Regions from separate parts of the Pseudomonas sp. KH_046_1 genome, predicted to be linked through region 1. Evidence: predicted binding sites of a transcription regulator. Region 1 holds the regulator's gene; the other holds the start of a gene.
The links. Region 1 encodes FliA, which starts transcription of late flagellar genes. Its sites were predicted from a motif close to CTAAAGTTTNNNNNNNNNNNGCCGNTAA; they were not measured.

Region 1 (8,124 bases):
GCCTTGCGGCCGCTGGATTTCGCGGTGTTCCCGACCATTCTGCTGGTGGCGACGCTGTTGCGCCTGGCGTTGAACGTGGCCTCCACGCGGGTGGTGATGCTCCACGGTCAGGACGGCCATGCCGCCGCCGGCAAGGTGATCCAGGCCTTCGGTGAGGTGGTGATCGGCGGTAACTACGTGGTCGGTATCGTGGTCTTCGCGATCTTGATGATCATCAACTTCGTCGTGGTCACCAAGGGCGCGGGGCGGATTTCCGAGGTGAGTGCGCGTTTCACCCTCGATGCGATGCCCGGCAAGCAAATGGCGATCGACGCCGACCTCAACGCCGGCCTGATCGATCAGGCCCAGGCCAAGGCCCGCCGTTCGGAAGTGGCCCAGGAAGCCGAGTTCTACGGCTCCATGGACGGTGCCAGCAAATTCGTCCGCGGTGACGCCATTGCCGGCCTGTTGATCCTGTTCATCAACCTGATCGGCGGCATGGCGGTCGGTATCTTCCAGCACGGCATGACCTTCGGCGACGCCGGCAAGGTGTATGCGCTGTTGACCATCGGTGACGGTTTGGTGGCGCAATTGCCATCACTGTTGTTATCGACAGCCGCCGCGATCATGGTGACCCGTGCTTCCGGTTCGGAAGACATGGGCAAGCAAATCAATCGCCAGATGTTCGCCTCGCCCAAGGCGCTGGCAGTGGCGGCAGGCTTGATGGCGGTCATGGGCCTGGTGCCCGGCATGCCGCACTTCTCGTTCCTGAGCATGGCGGCCCTGGCGGCCGGTGGCGCTTACCTGTTCTGGAAAAAGCAGAACGTCGCCAAGGTGCAGGCCCTGCAAGAGGTCAAGCGCCAGCAGGAGTTGCTGCCGTCGCCGGCCCGCGCCCAGGAGACCAAGGAGCTTGGCTGGGATGACGTGACGCCAATCGACATGATCGGCCTGGAGGTGGGTTATCGCCTGATTCCGTTGGTGGACCGCAACCAGGGCGGCCAGTTGCTGGCGCGGATCAAGGGGGTGCGCAAGAAGCTGTCCCAGGATCTGGGCTTCCTGATGCCCACGGTGCATATCCGCGACAACCTCGACCTGGCGCCGAGCGCCTATCGCCTGACCCTCATGGGGGTGATCCTGGCCGAAGCGGAGATTTACCCGGATCGCGAACTGGCGATCAACCCGGGACAGGTCTACGGCACGCTCAGCGGCATTACCGCCAAAGATCCGGCTTTCGGCCTGGAGGCGGTCTGGATCGAAATCAGCCAGCGCGCCCAGGCGCAATCCCTCGGTTATACGGTGGTCGATGCCAGTACCGTAGTGGCTACCCACTTGAACCAGATTCTCTACAAGCATTCCAGTGAACTGATCGGTCACGAAGAAGTGCAGCAACTCATGCAATTGCTGGGCAAAAGCTCGCCGAAACTGGCCGAGGAGCTGGTGCCGGGCGTGGTTTCGCTGTCGCAGCTGCTCAAGGTGCTGCAGGCGCTGTTGGCCGAACAAGTGCCGGTGCGCGACATCCGCAGCATTGCCGAGGCCATCGCCAACAATGCCGCCAAGAGTCAAGATACCGCCGCGCTGGTGGCTGCCGTGCGGGTTGGCGTATCCCGTGCAATCGTCCAAAGCATTGTAGGCACTGAGTCGGAGCTGCCAGTCATCACGCTGGAGCCAAGGTTGGAACAGATATTGCTCAATAGTCTGCAAAAGGCTGGGCAAGGCTCGGAAGAGGGCGTTCTGCTGGAGCCAAGCATGGCTGAGAAGCTGCAACGCTCGCTGATCGACGCAGCGCAGCGCCAGGAGATGCAAGGTCAGCCGGTGATTCTGCTGGTGGCCGGTCCGGTTCGCGCGATGCTCTCGCGATTTGGTCGGCTCGCAGTCCCGGGTTTGCACGTGTTGGCTTACCAGGAAATCCCTGACAACAAGCAAGTGACCATCGTTGCGACAGTAGGGCCCAACGGCTGAGGTAGTGGTTTATGCAAGTTAAGCGTTTTTTCGCCGCCGATATGCGTCAGGCCATGAAGCTGGTTCGCGATGAGCTGGGCGCTGATGCCGCCATCATTGGCAACCGCCGGATCGCTGGAGGTGTCGAACTGACGGCTGCACTGGATTACAAGTTGTCGGCGCTGGCGCCGCGGGTTCCGAACATGGAACTCGAAGACGAGCTGCGCAAGACTCAGTCGCGGATCGTCACTGCCCAGGCCGAACTGAGTCTGCGTGGCGACGGCGAGAGCGACAATGCGACCAATCGCCAGTTGTTCGCCGGCTTGCCGCTCACCGCAGCCGAGCCGTTGATCGAGCCCACCTACGCCGAACCCCGTCGCCCCGCACCGGCCGCTGCACCAGCCTCCACTGGCGTGGACCCGCGCGCGTTCGACTCGATGCGTTTCGAGCTCAACAGCCTGCGCGAACTCATGGAAGTCCAGCTCGGCTCGCTGGCCTGGAATCAGCTGCAGGGCAGCCGTCCGGACCAGGCCAACCTCTGGCGTCGCCTGCAACGCATCGGCCTGTCCGGCCCGCTGTCGCGCGACCTTTTGGCGATGATCACCGATATCGAAGAGCCTCGTCAGGCCTGGCGCATGTTGCTGGCGCACCTGGCGCGCATGATCGTTACCCCGGAAGTCGAGCCGCTGGAAGAGGGCGGTGTGATCGCCATGGTCGGCCCGGCCGGCATGGGCAAGACCACCACCCTGGCCAAGCTGGCTGCCCGTTACGTGCTCAAGTACGGCGCGCAGAACATAGCGCTGGTGAGCATGGACAGCTTCCGCATCGGTGCCCAGGAGCAGCTCAAGACCCTGGGGCGCATCCTCAATGTGCCGGTGACCCACGTCGATCCGGGCCAGTCCCTGGTGCAGGCGCTGGAACCCTTGCTGCGCAAGCGCGTGGTGCTGATCGATACCGCCGGCCTGCAGGCCAGCGACCCGGCCTTGCGCATGCAACTCGAAAGCCTGGCCGGTCGTGGCATCCGCTCGAAAAATTATCTGGTCCTGGCAACCACCAGCCAGAAACAGGTTCTAACCGCCGCCTATCATAGTTACAAGCGTTGCGGGCTCGCTGGCTGCATCCTGACTAAACTGGATGAAACGGCTAGTCTGGGTGAGGTGTTGAGCCTTGCCATCAGTCATGAGTTGCCGGTGGCCTACCTGACCGATGGCCCGCGGATCCCGGATGATTTGCATCTGCCGCGTCGTCACCAGTTGGTCAGTCGCGCCGTGAGCGTGCAAATGCAGGAAGAACCCAGCGAAGAAGCCATGGCTGACATGTTCGCTGACATCTACCACAGCCCGACCAAGCAGGTTGGCTGAGGTAAAAATGAACAGTTTTTGTACCTACATCGATGGTCTGCCATGCATTGTTCCGTTTGTGAACGCGCAGCCAGTAATGTGGCCTCCGTCTATGCAAGACAAGGTAAAGAAATAACATGGGCAGCATGCATCCCGTACAGGTGATCGCGGTGACCGGCGGCAAAGGTGGCGTCGGGAAAACTAATGTGTCAGTGAACTTGTCCCTGGCTCTGGCTGAGCTTGGCCGGCGCGTCATGCTGTTGGACGCCGACCTGGGACTGGCGAACGTCGACGTTCTGCTGGGCCTGACACCCAAACGTACCCTGGCCGACGTGATCGAAGGCCGCTGCGAACTGCGCGATGTACTGTTGCAGGGACCCGGTGGCATCCGTATCGTTCCGGCCGCATCCGGCACTCAGAGCATGGTGCATCTGAGTCCCGCGCAACACGCCGGCCTGATCCAGGCCTTCAGCGATATCGGCGACAACCTCGACGTATTGGTGATCGATACCGCGGCGGGCATTGGTGACTCGGTAGTCAGTTTCGTTCGCGCAGCCCAGGAAGTGCTGCTGGTGGTGTGCGACGAGCCGACCTCGATCACTGACGCCTACGCATTGATCAAACTGCTTAACCGTGACTACGGCATGAACCGCTTCCGGGTCCTGGCCAACATGGCCCAGAGCCCGCAGGAAGGGCGCAACCTGTTCGCCAAGTTGACCAAGGTCACGGATCGCTTCCTCGACGTCGCCCTGCAATACGTCGGCGCGGTGCCCTACGACGAAAGTGTGCGCAAGGCCGTGCAGAAGCAGCGCGCCGTCTACGAGGCGTTCCCGCGTTCCAAGTGCTCGCTGGCATTCAAGGCCATCGCACAGAAGGTCGATACCTGGCCGCTGCCTGCCAACCCGCGCGGGCACCTGGAGTTTTTCGTCGAGCGGCTCGTGCAGCAGACAGCAGGACCGGTTCTATGACAGCAAGCGGTTACAACCTCTACAAAAAATCGGCGCGTGATGCGCAGTACGAGCTGATCGAGCGTTACGCGCCGCTGGTTAAACGCATTGCCTACCACTTGTTGGCGCGCCTGCCGGCCAGTGTCCAGGTCGAAGACCTGATCCAGGCCGGGATGATCGGCCTGCTTGAAGTGTCGACCAAATATGACGCCAGCAAAGGCGCCAGTTTCGAGACGTACGCGGGCATTCGAATCCGCGGCGCCATGCTCGATGAAGTGCGCAAGGGGGACTGGGCGCCACGTTCGGTTCACCGCAATACACGCATGGTCAGCGACGCCATTCGCTCGATTGAAGCGAAAACCGGCCGTGACGCTAAAGATCACGAAGTTGCGGCCGAACTCCAATTGAGTCTCGACGATTACTACGGGATTTTGAACGACACCCTGGGCAGCCGGCTGTTCAGTTTCGACGATCTGTTGCAGGACGGCGAACACGAAGGGCTGCACGAGGATGGCGCGAGTGCTCATATCGAACCGTCACGCGACCTGGAAGATGAACGCTTCCAGGCTGCGCTGGCGGATGCGATTGCCAATTTGCCGGAGCGTGAGCGACTGGTGTTGGCGCTGTACTACGACGAAGAGTTGAACCTCAAGGAAATCGGTGAGGTCCTGGGGGTCAGCGAATCTCGGGTCAGCCAGTTACACAGCCAGTGCGCGGCCCGTTTGCGGGGGCGTTTGGGGGAGTGGCGAGCGCGCTGAAGGCAGTGTGGGGGACACTGCGAACGAGGCCGGTGTGGTGTTGAACTGCGCCGGTCGCGATCTGTTGTGCTCCAGACAGTCATCGAGTGCTTTGCCGGATTGATTGAAATGGCGCGTCCAGGTGCTGGGCGCGTTTAAGACTGCTTGGAGGTCGAATTGGACAAGAACATGAAAATCCTCATCGTTGATGACTTCTCAACGATGCGGCGGATCATCAAGAACCTGCTGCGTGACCTTGGGTTCACCAACACCGTCGAGGCCGACGATGGCACAACCGCCATTCCGGTGCTCAACAGCGGAAGCATCGACTTTCTGGTAACGGACTGGAACATGCCTGGCATGACCGGTATCGATCTGCTGCGCCACGTGCGTGCCGATGAAAAGCTCAAGCACTTGCCGGTGCTGATGGTGACCGCTGAAGCCAAGCGCGAGCAGATCATCGAAGCGGCCCAGGCCGGTGTTAACGGCTATGTGGTCAAACCCTTCACGGCCCAGGCGTTGAAAGAAAAAATCGAGAAGATTTTCGAACGCATCGGTTGATGAGTGCGCCACGGGGGAGCTATGGGCAATAACGAAACTTCATTGGGCGACTTTGAGTCGACCCTGAAAAAACACGCCGTCGAATTGGTCGCCAGCCTTGAAAAAGGCAAGTTCGGCGACGCGGTGCAATTGATCCATGAGCTCAACCAGACCCGTGACCGCGGCCTGTATCAGGAAGTGGGCAAGCTCACTCGCGAACTGCATAGCGCGATCGTCAATTTCCAGATTGACCCGCACATGCCGCAAGCCGAAGAAGTGTCGCAGATCACCGACGCCACCGAGCGTCTGGGCTATGTCGTGAAGCTGACCGAGGCAGCGGCCAACCGCACCATGGATCTGGTGGAAAGTGCCACGCCGCTGGTCAATGGCCTGGCGGATGAAGCCAAGGTCTTGAGCGCGGACTGGGGACGGTTCATGCGTCGTGAGGTCGGCGCTGAAGAGTTCCGCGAACTGGCCCGGCGGGTCGACGGATTCCTGGTGCGCAGCGGCACGGACAATCGCGCGGTGTCGGGCAACCTCAACGACATCCTGCTCGCCCAGGATTACCAGGACCTCACAGGCCAGGTGATCAAGCGTGTGACCCAGTTGGTCACCGAAGTTGAAAGCAACCTGCTCAAGCTCGTGCTGATGGCCAGTCAGGTGGACCGCTTTGCGGGCATCGAGCATGACCGCGAAGCGATGCTTGCAGAAAAAGATCCACAAAAACATCTCTCTCAGGGTGAAGGTCCGCAGATTCATGCCGATAAAAGAGAAGACGTTGTGTCCGGTCAGGACGATGTGGACGATTTGTTATCCAGCCTGGGATTTTAGAGTTTTAGAATTTTAGGTTTTTTGGGTTTTTAGACCTGTAGGAGCACCCCCCTTAATGAGCTTCGGCGCCGATGAAGAGATCCTTCAGGATTTCCTGGTTGAGGCCGGCGAGATTCTAGAGCAACTGTCCGAGCAACTGGTCGAGCTGGAAAGTCGTCCGGATGATGCGGATCTGCTCAATGCAATTTTTCGCGGTTTTCACACTGTAAAAGGGGGCGCCGGCTTCCTCCAGCTCAACGAGCTGGTGGAGTGCTGCCACATCGCCGAGAACGTGTTCGACATCCTGCGCAAGGGTGAACGTCGCGTCGACTCGGAACTGATGGACGTGGTTCTCGAAGCTCTGGACGCGGTGAACAGCATGTTCAGCGAAGTCCGCGAGCGCAGCCCGATCACCGCTGCGACACCAGAACTGCTTGCGGCGCTGGCCCGTCTGGCCGAGCCGCAATCGGCTGACGAAGTGACGCCTGCGCCCGTCGCCGAAGTGATTGAAGAACCGGTGGCCGAAACCGGTTCCGACGACATCACCGACACCGAATTCGAACAACTGCTGGACTCGCTGAACGCCGTCAAGGCGCAGGCCGAGGCGCCGGCGGCTGCTCCAGCGCCTGTCAGCAATGCCGCTGCCAGCGATGAAATCACTGATGCCGAGTTCGAGTCGTTGCTCGATCAACTGCATGGTAAAGGCCAGTTCGCCGTTGACGCAGTGGTCCCGGCATCAGCTGCGCCAGAAGCGCCGAAAGCGGCAGGCGACAGTTCCGATATTACTGACGACGAATTCGAAGCACTGCTCGACCAACTGCACGGCAAGGGTAACTTTGCTGTCGAGGCACTGGAGTCGGCCATTGCTTGCGTGCCAGCACCTGCCGCGCCAGCCGCCGCAGCGGTCGGCAGCGATCTGATCACCGATCACGAATTTGAATCGCTGCTCGATGAGTTGCACGGCAAAGGCAAGTTCAGCGAAGTCGGCACCGCGACGGTTGCCAGCGGATCGAACACGTCCGTTGCCGTGCCGGCCGCGAAGGCTGCGGCGCCGAAACCGGTGGCCAAGGCACCCGAACCAAAAGCCGAAACGCCGGCTGCAGCCGCTGCACCTGCTGCTGCGCGTGCCCCGGCCGCGCCACCGGCGGAAAAACCGGCGAGCGAAGCCGAGACCACCGTACGCGTCGATACTGCGCGTCTCGACGAGATCATGAACATGGTCGGTGAGTTGGTGCTGGTGCGTAACCGCCTGGTCCGCCTGGGCCTCAACAGCGGCGACGAAGCCATGTCCAAGGCCGTGTCGAACCTCGACGTGGTCACCGCCGACCTGCAAACCGCGGTCATGAAGACCCGGATGCAACCGATCAAGAAAGTCTTCGGGCGCTTCCCGCGCCTGGTTCGCGACCTGGCTCGCCAGCTCAAGAAAGAGATCAACCTGGAACTGGTCGGCGAAGAAACCGACCTCGACAAGAACCTCGTCGAGGCCCTGGCCGACCCGCTGGTCCACTTGGTGCGCAACGCGGTCGACCACGGTATCGAGTCGCCGGAAGAACGCGAAGCGTCGGGCAAGGCCCGGGGCGGCAAGGTGATCCTGGCGGCCGAGCAGGAGGGCGACCACATCCTGCTGTCGATCTCCGATGACGGCAAAGGCATGGACCCGAATGTCCTGCGCTCCATCGCGGTCAAGCGCGGTGTGATGGACAAGGATGCCGCCGATCGCCTGAGCGACACCGAATGCTACAACCTGATCTTCGCCCCGGGTTTCTCGACCAAGACCGAGATCTCCGACGTATCGGGTCGCGGCGTGGGCATGGACGTGGTGAAAACCAAGAT
Region 2 (8,124 bases), 600 kb from region 1:
TGGGTGCTGTCGGTGTAACTGCCGGGGGTGCTGTGGCCACCTACAGCCTGGTTAAAAGCGGCCCGGAGTACGCGCAAGTACTCGCCGTTGAGCCGGTCAAGACACAAATCAAGACTCCACGTGAAGTATGCAAGGATGTAGCGGTCACCCGGCAGGCGCCGGTGAAAGATCAACATCAGATCGCCGGTACGGTGGTCGGTGCATTGGCAGGTGGTTTGCTGGGTAACCAGATCGGTGGCGGCACCGGTAAGAAGATCGCCACGGTCGCAGGTGCTGTCGGTGGTGGTTACGCCGGCAACAAGGTGCAGGAAGGCATGCAAGAGCGTGACACCTACACCACCACCCAGACCCGCTGTAACACGGTCAACGACATCAGTGACAAGGTTGTAGGTTACGACGTGCGGTATTCGCTGGACGGCAAGGAAGGCAAAGTGCGCATGGATCGTGATCCAGGCAACCAGATTCCGGTGGATAAGGAAGGCAAGTTGATTTTGTCGGAGAATCAGGCGGCTCAGTGATCTGCTGACTCTGGATGAAAAAGATGCACCCTGCGGGGTAATGCCAGTCAGTTAAGCTGACTGGCATTTTTGTTTTTAATCGGATACTTCGGGGATTTGAGCCTGATTGCCCGGGGATAAATGCGCTCTTCCCGGCGATGGCTGTACAGGTCGACGATTTCATCGGATGGGAAACATGGGAGCGGGCTTGCTCGCGAAGAGGGAGTGTCAGCCAGCATTTTTGTTGAATGACACACCGCTTTCGCGAGCAAGCTCGCTCCCACATTGATTCGAGAGTGCACTCAGTCGTTGAAGTCTTCCCAGCCACCCATCTGTTTCCAGCGATTGACGATGCCGCAGAACAGCTCGGCCGTCTTCTCGGTGTCATAGCGAGCCGAGTGAGCCTCACGACCGTCGAAGTCGATGTCTGCTGCCTGGCACGCCTTGGCCAGCACGGTCTGGCCGTAAGCGAGGCCGGCGAGCGTTGCGGTATCGAAACTGGAGAACGGGTGGAACGGATTGCGCTTCATGTCCAGCCGCGCAACCGCAGCATTGAGGAAGCCCAGGTCGAAGCTGCTGTTATGCCCGACCAGGATCGCCCGTTTGCAACCATTGGCCTTGAGGGCCTTGCGCACGCCGCGGAAGATATCGTTCAGGGCCGACTCTTCACTCACTGCCATGCGCAGCGGGTGATCGAGTTTGATCCCGGTGAATTCCAGGGCAGCGGCTTCGATGTTCGCGCCTTCAAACGGCTCGACACGGAAGAAGTAGGTGTGATCCGGGTAAACAAAACCCTTTTCATCCATGGCGATGGTGGTCGCGGCGATCTCCAGAAGGGCGTCGGTGGCCGAATTGAAGCCACCGGTTTCTACGTCGACGACAACCGGCAGGTAACCACGGAACCTTGCCGCCATTGGATGACGAGGGCCGCCTCCGCCGCCATTGCCTTCCAGTTCGTCGTCGAAATGGTTTTCACTCACGCGTGTTCCTCCAGCAGGCGCCAGCGCAGTTTTTCACCGGCGCGCAGCGGGATAACGGTCAGCTCGCCAAATGGCAGGCTGGTCGGGGCGGTCCACTCTTCGCGGACCAGGGTGATGCTATCGGTGTTCGCCGGCAGACCATAGAACCTGGGGCCGTTGAGGCTGGCGAAGGCTTCGAGTTTGTCCAGCGCGTTGCGCTGTTCGAAGGCTTCGGCATACATCTCGATGGCCGCATAGGCGGTGTAGCAACCGGCGCAACCGCAGGCCGCTTCCTTGGCGTGCTGGGCGTGGGGCGCCGAGTCGGTGCCGAGGAAGAACTTATCGCTGCCGCTGGTGGCGGCGTCGAGCAGGGCTTCCTGGTGGGTATTGCGCTTGAGGATCGGCAGGCAATAGAAGTGCGGCCGAATCCCGCCCACCAGCATGTGGTTGCGGTTGTACAGCAGGTGGTGCGCGGTGATGGTCGCGCCGACGTTGGCCGAAGCCGAGTTGACGAACTGCACGGCGTCCGTGGTGGTGATGTGTTCGAAGACCACTTTGAGGGTCGGGAAACGTTCGACCACACGACGCATGTGCTCGTCGATGAAGATTTTTTCGCGATCGAACACATCGACATCGCCCCGGGTGACTTCACCGTGGACCAACAAGGGCATCCCGACTTCGGCCATGGCCTCGAGTGCAGGGAAGATCTTGTCGATGCTGGTGACGCCAGAGTCCGAGTTGGTAGTCGCGCCGGCCGGGTACAGCTTGGCGGCGTGAATGAATCCGCTGGCCTTGGCCTCGCGAATTTCTTCGGGCTGGGTGCGGTCGGTCAGGTACAGGACCATCAGTGGCTCGAACAGGCTGCCGGCCGGGCGGGCAGCGAGAATCCGCTGGCGATAGCCGTCGGCTTCGGCCGCGTTGCGCACCGGTGGAACCAGGTTGGGCATGATGATGGCGCGGCCAAAGGTGCGCGCGACATCCGCGACGGTATTGGTCAACACGGCACCATCGCGAAGATGAATATGCCAGTCGTCGGGACGCAGCAGGGTCAGGCGGTCGGACATGAGGGGATTCCAGGCGGGTCAAACTCAAGGGAATGCTACCGGAAAAGACTCTTGCAGGCACTCGCTATCAAGTTTTGCAGGAAGCTTCCGATATCCAACAGGTATGCCGTAAACATGTGTGTGTCGGTCTTTTTGTTGTAGAAGCCAGTGGAGCCTCCCGTGCGCCAGCGTTTTTTAGCCTTGCTCAGTGTGTTTGCCAGCCTTCCCGCGATGGCGCTCACTTTCCAGACCCGTCTGGAGAGCATTGAGTGGACGGTCGAGGGTGACAAGTTCGAATGCCGCCTGACTCAGCCGATTACTGACTTCGGTTCGGGCGAGTTCGTGCGCCGTGCCGGCGAGCAGGCGACGTTTCGTCTGAAAACCTACAGCCCGATGATTGGCGGTGGCTCGGCGACGCTGCTGGCCGCTGCCGCGCCGTGGCAACCGGGGCGTGACGATATCAACCTGGGCACAGTGAGAATCGGCAGCGGCAACGTATTGTTCAACAGTTCACAGGTTCAGGCCGGACGCCTGATCAGCGGACTGATGGACGGTCGCAGTCCGGTGGTTCGACATTCCTCGGGGGATGGGCGGGTGTCGGAAGTACGCTTGTTGCCGGTCAGGTTCACCAAGGCGTTTGCCGACTACCAGGGTTGTGTGGCGAAACTGTTGCCACAGAATTTCGAACAGGTGAAGCAATCCGAAATCGGCTTCCCCGGCGGCGGAATCGAACTCGACAGCGCCGCAAAAACCAAACTGCAGGTGATGCTGGAGTACATGAAGGCCGATCCGACGGTCAATCACATCGAACTCGACGGTCACTCCGACAACAGCGGCAACCGTCTGACCAACCGCGACCTGTCGCGGCGCCGAGCCCTGGCAGTGCTGGAGTTCTTCAAGGCCAACGGCATCCAGGAGTCGCAAATCACCGTGCGTTTCCATGGCGAGCGTTATCCGTTGGCGCCTAACACCAACAACGCCAACCGCGCGAAGAACCGTCGAGTTGCGGTGCGCCTGGAGCGCGGAGCCCCAGCGGAACAAGTCGCCCCGCAAGTGACGAAAGCGGCCACTTCGGCCACTTCCTGACTCGGCTGTAATCGTCGCGCCCTCGACAGAATCTGTCGCTTCGTCGTCATAAGCTGTCGCGCCTCTGTAAATTATCCTGCATGAGCGGTAGACTTGACGGCTTTCCGTAGAACCCCGTGGAGTGATGGCATGGCGGACGTAAACAAGGTCGTTCTGGCGTATTCCGGCGGCCTGGACACTTCGGTGATCCTCAAGTGGCTGCAGGATACTTATAACTGTGAAGTCGTGACCTTCACCGCTGACCTGGGTCAGGGCGAAGAGGTCGAACCTGCACGCGCCAAGGCACAGGCCATGGGCGTGAAAGAGATCTACATCGACGACTTGCGCGAAGAATTCGTGCGCGATTTCGTTTTCCCGATGTTCCGCGCCAACACCGTTTACGAAGGCGAGTACCTGCTGGGTACTTCCATCGCTCGTCCGTTGATCGCCAAGCGCTTGATCGAAATCGCCAACGAAACCGGCGCTGACGCCATTTCCCACGGTGCCACCGGCAAGGGCAACGACCAGGTTCGTTTCGAACTGGGCGCCTACGCGTTGAAGCCAGGTGTGAAAGTGATTGCTCCGTGGCGCGAATGGGACCTGCTCTCCCGTGAAAAGCTGATGGATTATGCTGAAAAGCACAACATCCCGATCGAGCGTCACGGCAAGAAAAAATCCCCGTACTCGATGGATGCCAACCTGCTGCACATCTCCTATGAAGGCGGCGTGCTGGAAGACACCTGGACCGAGCACGAAGAAGACATGTGGAAATGGACCGTCTCCCCGGAGAAGGCTCCAGATAAAGCGCAATACCTGGAACTGACCTACCGCAACGGCGATATCGTCGCACTGGACGGCGTCGAAATGACCCCGGCTACCGTGCTGGCGACCCTGAACCGTATCGGTGGCGAACACGGTATCGGCCGTCTCGACATCGTCGAGAACCGTTACGTGGGCATGAAGTCCCGTGGCTGCTACGAAACCCCTGGCGGCACCATCATGCTGCGTGCCCACCGTGCGATCGAGTCGATCACCCTGGACCGCGAAGTGGCTCACCTCAAGGACGAGCTGATGCCCAAGTACGCCAGCCTGATCTACACCGGCTACTGGTGGAGCCCTGAGCGTCTGATGCTGCAACAGATGATCGATGCGTCCCAGGTCAACGTGAACGGCGTTGTGCGCCTGAAACTGTACAAGGGCAATGTGATCGTCACTGGGCGCAAGTCCGACGACTCGCTGTTCGACGCCAACATCGCTACCTTCGAAGAAGATGGCGGCGCGTACAACCAGGCGGATGCAGCGGGCTTCATCAAGCTCAACGCCCTGCGCATGCGCATTGCGGCGAACAAAGGCCGGAAGCTGTTCTGAGACCTTTGAAATCGTGATGGATACCTGACCTCGTCCTCGACGAGGTCAGGTACCTGAAAACGGGGTGTGACGCCAGTTACTACGTTGTCGGGTGTTTTCGTTTGCGCTGATGATTTCCTGATTTTCTCCTTCTCGATGGTCTGACCTGTACTACACGTTGTTGTTCGCCGGTTGCCCGGCCTGATCAATGACCGACAACCTGTGCGAGTCCAGATTGTAGGCAACATGAAAGGCGGCACTGCGCTTGCTGGCCTGCTTTGAATGTTTAAGCGCACTGGCCTTCAGTAAAGTCTCCGAAACGGCACAAGTGACAAACAGAATCACGTACGCCGTCTTTTCCCGTGGCCTCTGGAGGTTTTCCAGCAGCGCTCCAAACTCGACCTCCTTGCTCATCCAGCGTGCATCAACGATGTACAGGTCTTTTATAAGTTCCGGTAACCGAAGCTGATGTTGAACAGAGACAGTGGTTTGCAGACCAATCTCGGTTGGCGGGTCCTGTGCGCCGCAGGGCGTTCGAGCTGACTGCCGGTCATTCGTTGACGTTTCCAGAGCGGGATTCTCAGACGACTTCCCGGACGCTTTTTTTTCCGGCCGCCCGGCATCATCCATGACCTTCATGAAGTGCTTTCCCTTTTCAAAGTCGGAGGGCGCATAAAGGGATTTGTAGTTGAAGTTGAGTGTCGCGAAAAAAAGTAAAAGTAAATAAAACGGAAAGCTGATCAGAAACCACACATAGAGTTCTCTTTCCTCTTGGTCGAGGAAGGGTAGAGAAACGGCTGCCGAAGTTTCAGAGAGTGCTGCGAATATCGCGATAATTGTCATTGGGTTGGTGATTCGTTTTTTTATCATGTTCTGTACTCATGCTGGATTGTCTTTTCTCGAATGGTTTATGAGGTTGGTGGGTGTGGTAATTATTGTAGTGAGTTTTATTGCGTGCTGGTTTTGATAAGCGTTTTTATTTGTTTGTTGTGCTGCTCTTCGATTTTTGCAGCGTTGGTGGTGTTTTAATGATTGCTCAAAAAATATTATTTGCTGTAAGAGTAATTGGATGCTTGGTGTGTGATATTTCTGGTGTGAATGTTTAGTGCGTAAATATCAGTTACGTTTTAGCGGAGGGGTAGAGGTTTATGTTTGTCAGGGCGCGACCGTTCAGGCTGGCTCTCGGATAATTTTGGTCGTAAACGATTGAGGTGACGGCTGGAAAGTGCGACACACTGACGCTGATACAGTTTTCAATTCATTCCGTTCGAGGGATTTTTGTAGGAGGAATCCGTGTTGTTTGTAGGGGATGTCTCTTGGTGTGGGTGGCTGGGAGGGGCGACATGCCATGGGTGAAACGACTAGGCTATTGTGCGGGCTCTAAAAATTCGAACAGCGAAAATTGGACTTGCCCATGAATAAAGTGCTGATCGTGGATGATCACCCCGTCATTCGTCTTGCGGTACGTATGCTAATGGAACGTCATGGCTACGAAGTTATTGCAGAAACCGATAATGGTGTGGACGCACTGCAACTAGCCCGTGAACTTATGCCGGATATTGTCATTCTGGATATCGGGATTCCGAAGCTGGACGGGTTGGAAGTCATCGCGCGTTTGTCTTCAACCTCAATGCCTATGAAAGTGCTGATTTTGACTTCCCAGGCGCCGGGGCATTTTTCGATGCGTTGCATGCAATCCGGTGCAGCTGGTTATGTCTGCAAACAACAAGACCTGACGGAGTTGCTCAGTGCAATAAAGGCGGTGTTGTCAGGCTACAGTTACTTTCCTAACCAAGCCTTGCATACCGTGCGTTGCAGTTTGGGCAATGCCAGTGAGGCCGATATGGTTGATCGCTTGTCGGGACGGGAAATGATGGTTCTGCAACAGTTGGCCCGAGGAAAGACCAATAAAGAGATTGCCGATGGAATGTTTCTCAGCAATAAAACAGTCAGTACTTACAAGACCCGCCTGTTGCTCAAGCTAAATGCGCGGTCTCTGGTCGATCTGATCGAGCTGGCACAACGCAATGGTCTGGTGTGATGACGTAACTGCGCGACAAGGGGCGTCTTCCAGAGTATGGCACTTAGAAAAAAGCCTCCGTTTCGGGAGGCTTTCAGGTGTCATAAGTCAAAATCGTAATCGGCCAATTGCTTTTGCAGTCGGCGCTCCTCCAGCAGGTTATCGATGGTGCGGCGTTTGCTCAGATTGGTTTTCGCTACTTCAACCACCGGCTCAGCGTCATCGGTTTCGGCGGTGGTGAAGTCGTCTTCTACGTCCAGTTGCTCTTTGCCAGTACTCATTTAGTTGCTCCAGGCTAAGAAGGCCTTTGGCGCTCCTTATATCGACAATCTCCCGGCGGGTAAAAAAGATTTTTTCAATCGATAATTCAATAAACCTAATAGCGCCTCAATCGTCGGAGGTTTTGTGCTTGTATTCACACAAGTCCTCGATCCGGCAGCTCCCGCATCGGGGCTTGCGGGCCAGGCAAACATAGCGGCCGTGAAGGATCAGCCAGTGATGGGAGTCGAGCAGGTACTCCCTGGGCACGAATTTCATCAGTTTTTTCTCGACTTCCACCACATTCTTGCCGGGAGCAATGCCGGTGCGGTTGCTGACCCTGAAAATATGCGTGTCGACGGCCATGGTCAGCTGACGGAATGCAGTATTGAGTACCACATTGGCGGTTTTGCGGCCGACGCCGGGCAGTGCTTCCAGCTCTTCGCGGGTTTGTGGCACTTCACCAGCGTGACGCTCGACCAGCAAGCGGCAGGTTTCGATCACGTTTTTCGCTTTGCTGTTGTACAGACCGATGGTCTTGATGTACTCCGACAGCCCTTCGACACCCAGGGCATGGATCGCCGCCGGTGTGTTGGCGACCGGGAACAGCCTGGCTGTGGCCTTGTTGACGCCGACATCGGTCGACTGCGCCGAGAGAATCACGGCAATCAGCAATTCGAACGCTGAGGAATAGGCCAGCTCGGTCTTTGGTTCCGGGTTGTCCTCGTGCAGTCTGCGGAATATTTCCAGACGTTTTGCGGCATTCATGGGCGGTGCGTTTCCTCGAAGGCAATCAATGTGTGGGCGCGGGGCGCCAAGCCTGCCAGGCGGCGATCAGCAGTCCGAGCAGTATGAACCCGCCAGGGACCAACGTGGCCAGGCGCAGACCGCCATCAGCCACCAGCACCCAGCCTTGCCAGTCAGTTGGCGTTGCG

Region 2: the regulator FliA is predicted to act here: its motif matches at 2,587-2,614, upstream of AC3IT9_RS04950 (flagellar protein MotY).

Annotation. Positions count from the first base shown of each region.
Region 1 covers NZ_CM174481.1:1,706,033-1,714,156, forward strand. The annotation lists gene flhA (flagellar biosynthesis protein FlhA) at 1-1,938, shown strand, start outside; gene flhF (flagellar biosynthesis GTPase FlhF) at 1,950-3,278, shown strand; gene fleN (flagellar synthesis regulator FleN) at 3,395-4,225, shown strand; gene fliA (RNA polymerase sigma factor FliA) at 4,222-4,962, shown strand; gene AC3IT9_RS07750 (chemotaxis response regulator CheY) at 5,131-5,502, shown strand; gene AC3IT9_RS07755 (protein phosphatase CheZ) at 5,524-6,312, shown strand; gene AC3IT9_RS07760 (chemotaxis protein CheA) at 6,368-8,124, shown strand, end outside.
Region 2 covers NZ_CM174481.1:1,106,096-1,114,219, forward strand. The annotation lists gene AC3IT9_RS04935 (glycine zipper 2TM domain-containing protein) at 1-518, shown strand, start outside; gene rnt (ribonuclease T) at 800-1,477, opposite strand; gene pyrC (dihydroorotase) at 1,474-2,520, opposite strand; gene AC3IT9_RS04950 (flagellar protein MotY) at 2,680-3,585, shown strand; gene AC3IT9_RS04955 (argininosuccinate synthase) at 3,715-4,932, shown strand; gene AC3IT9_RS04960 (hypothetical protein) at 5,083-5,781, opposite strand; gene AC3IT9_RS04965 (response regulator transcription factor) at 6,326-6,952, shown strand; gene AC3IT9_RS04970 (PA3496 family putative envelope integrity protein) at 7,033-7,212, opposite strand; gene nth (endonuclease III) at 7,319-7,957, opposite strand; gene AC3IT9_RS04980 (Rnf-Nqr domain containing protein) at 7,983-8,124, opposite strand, start outside.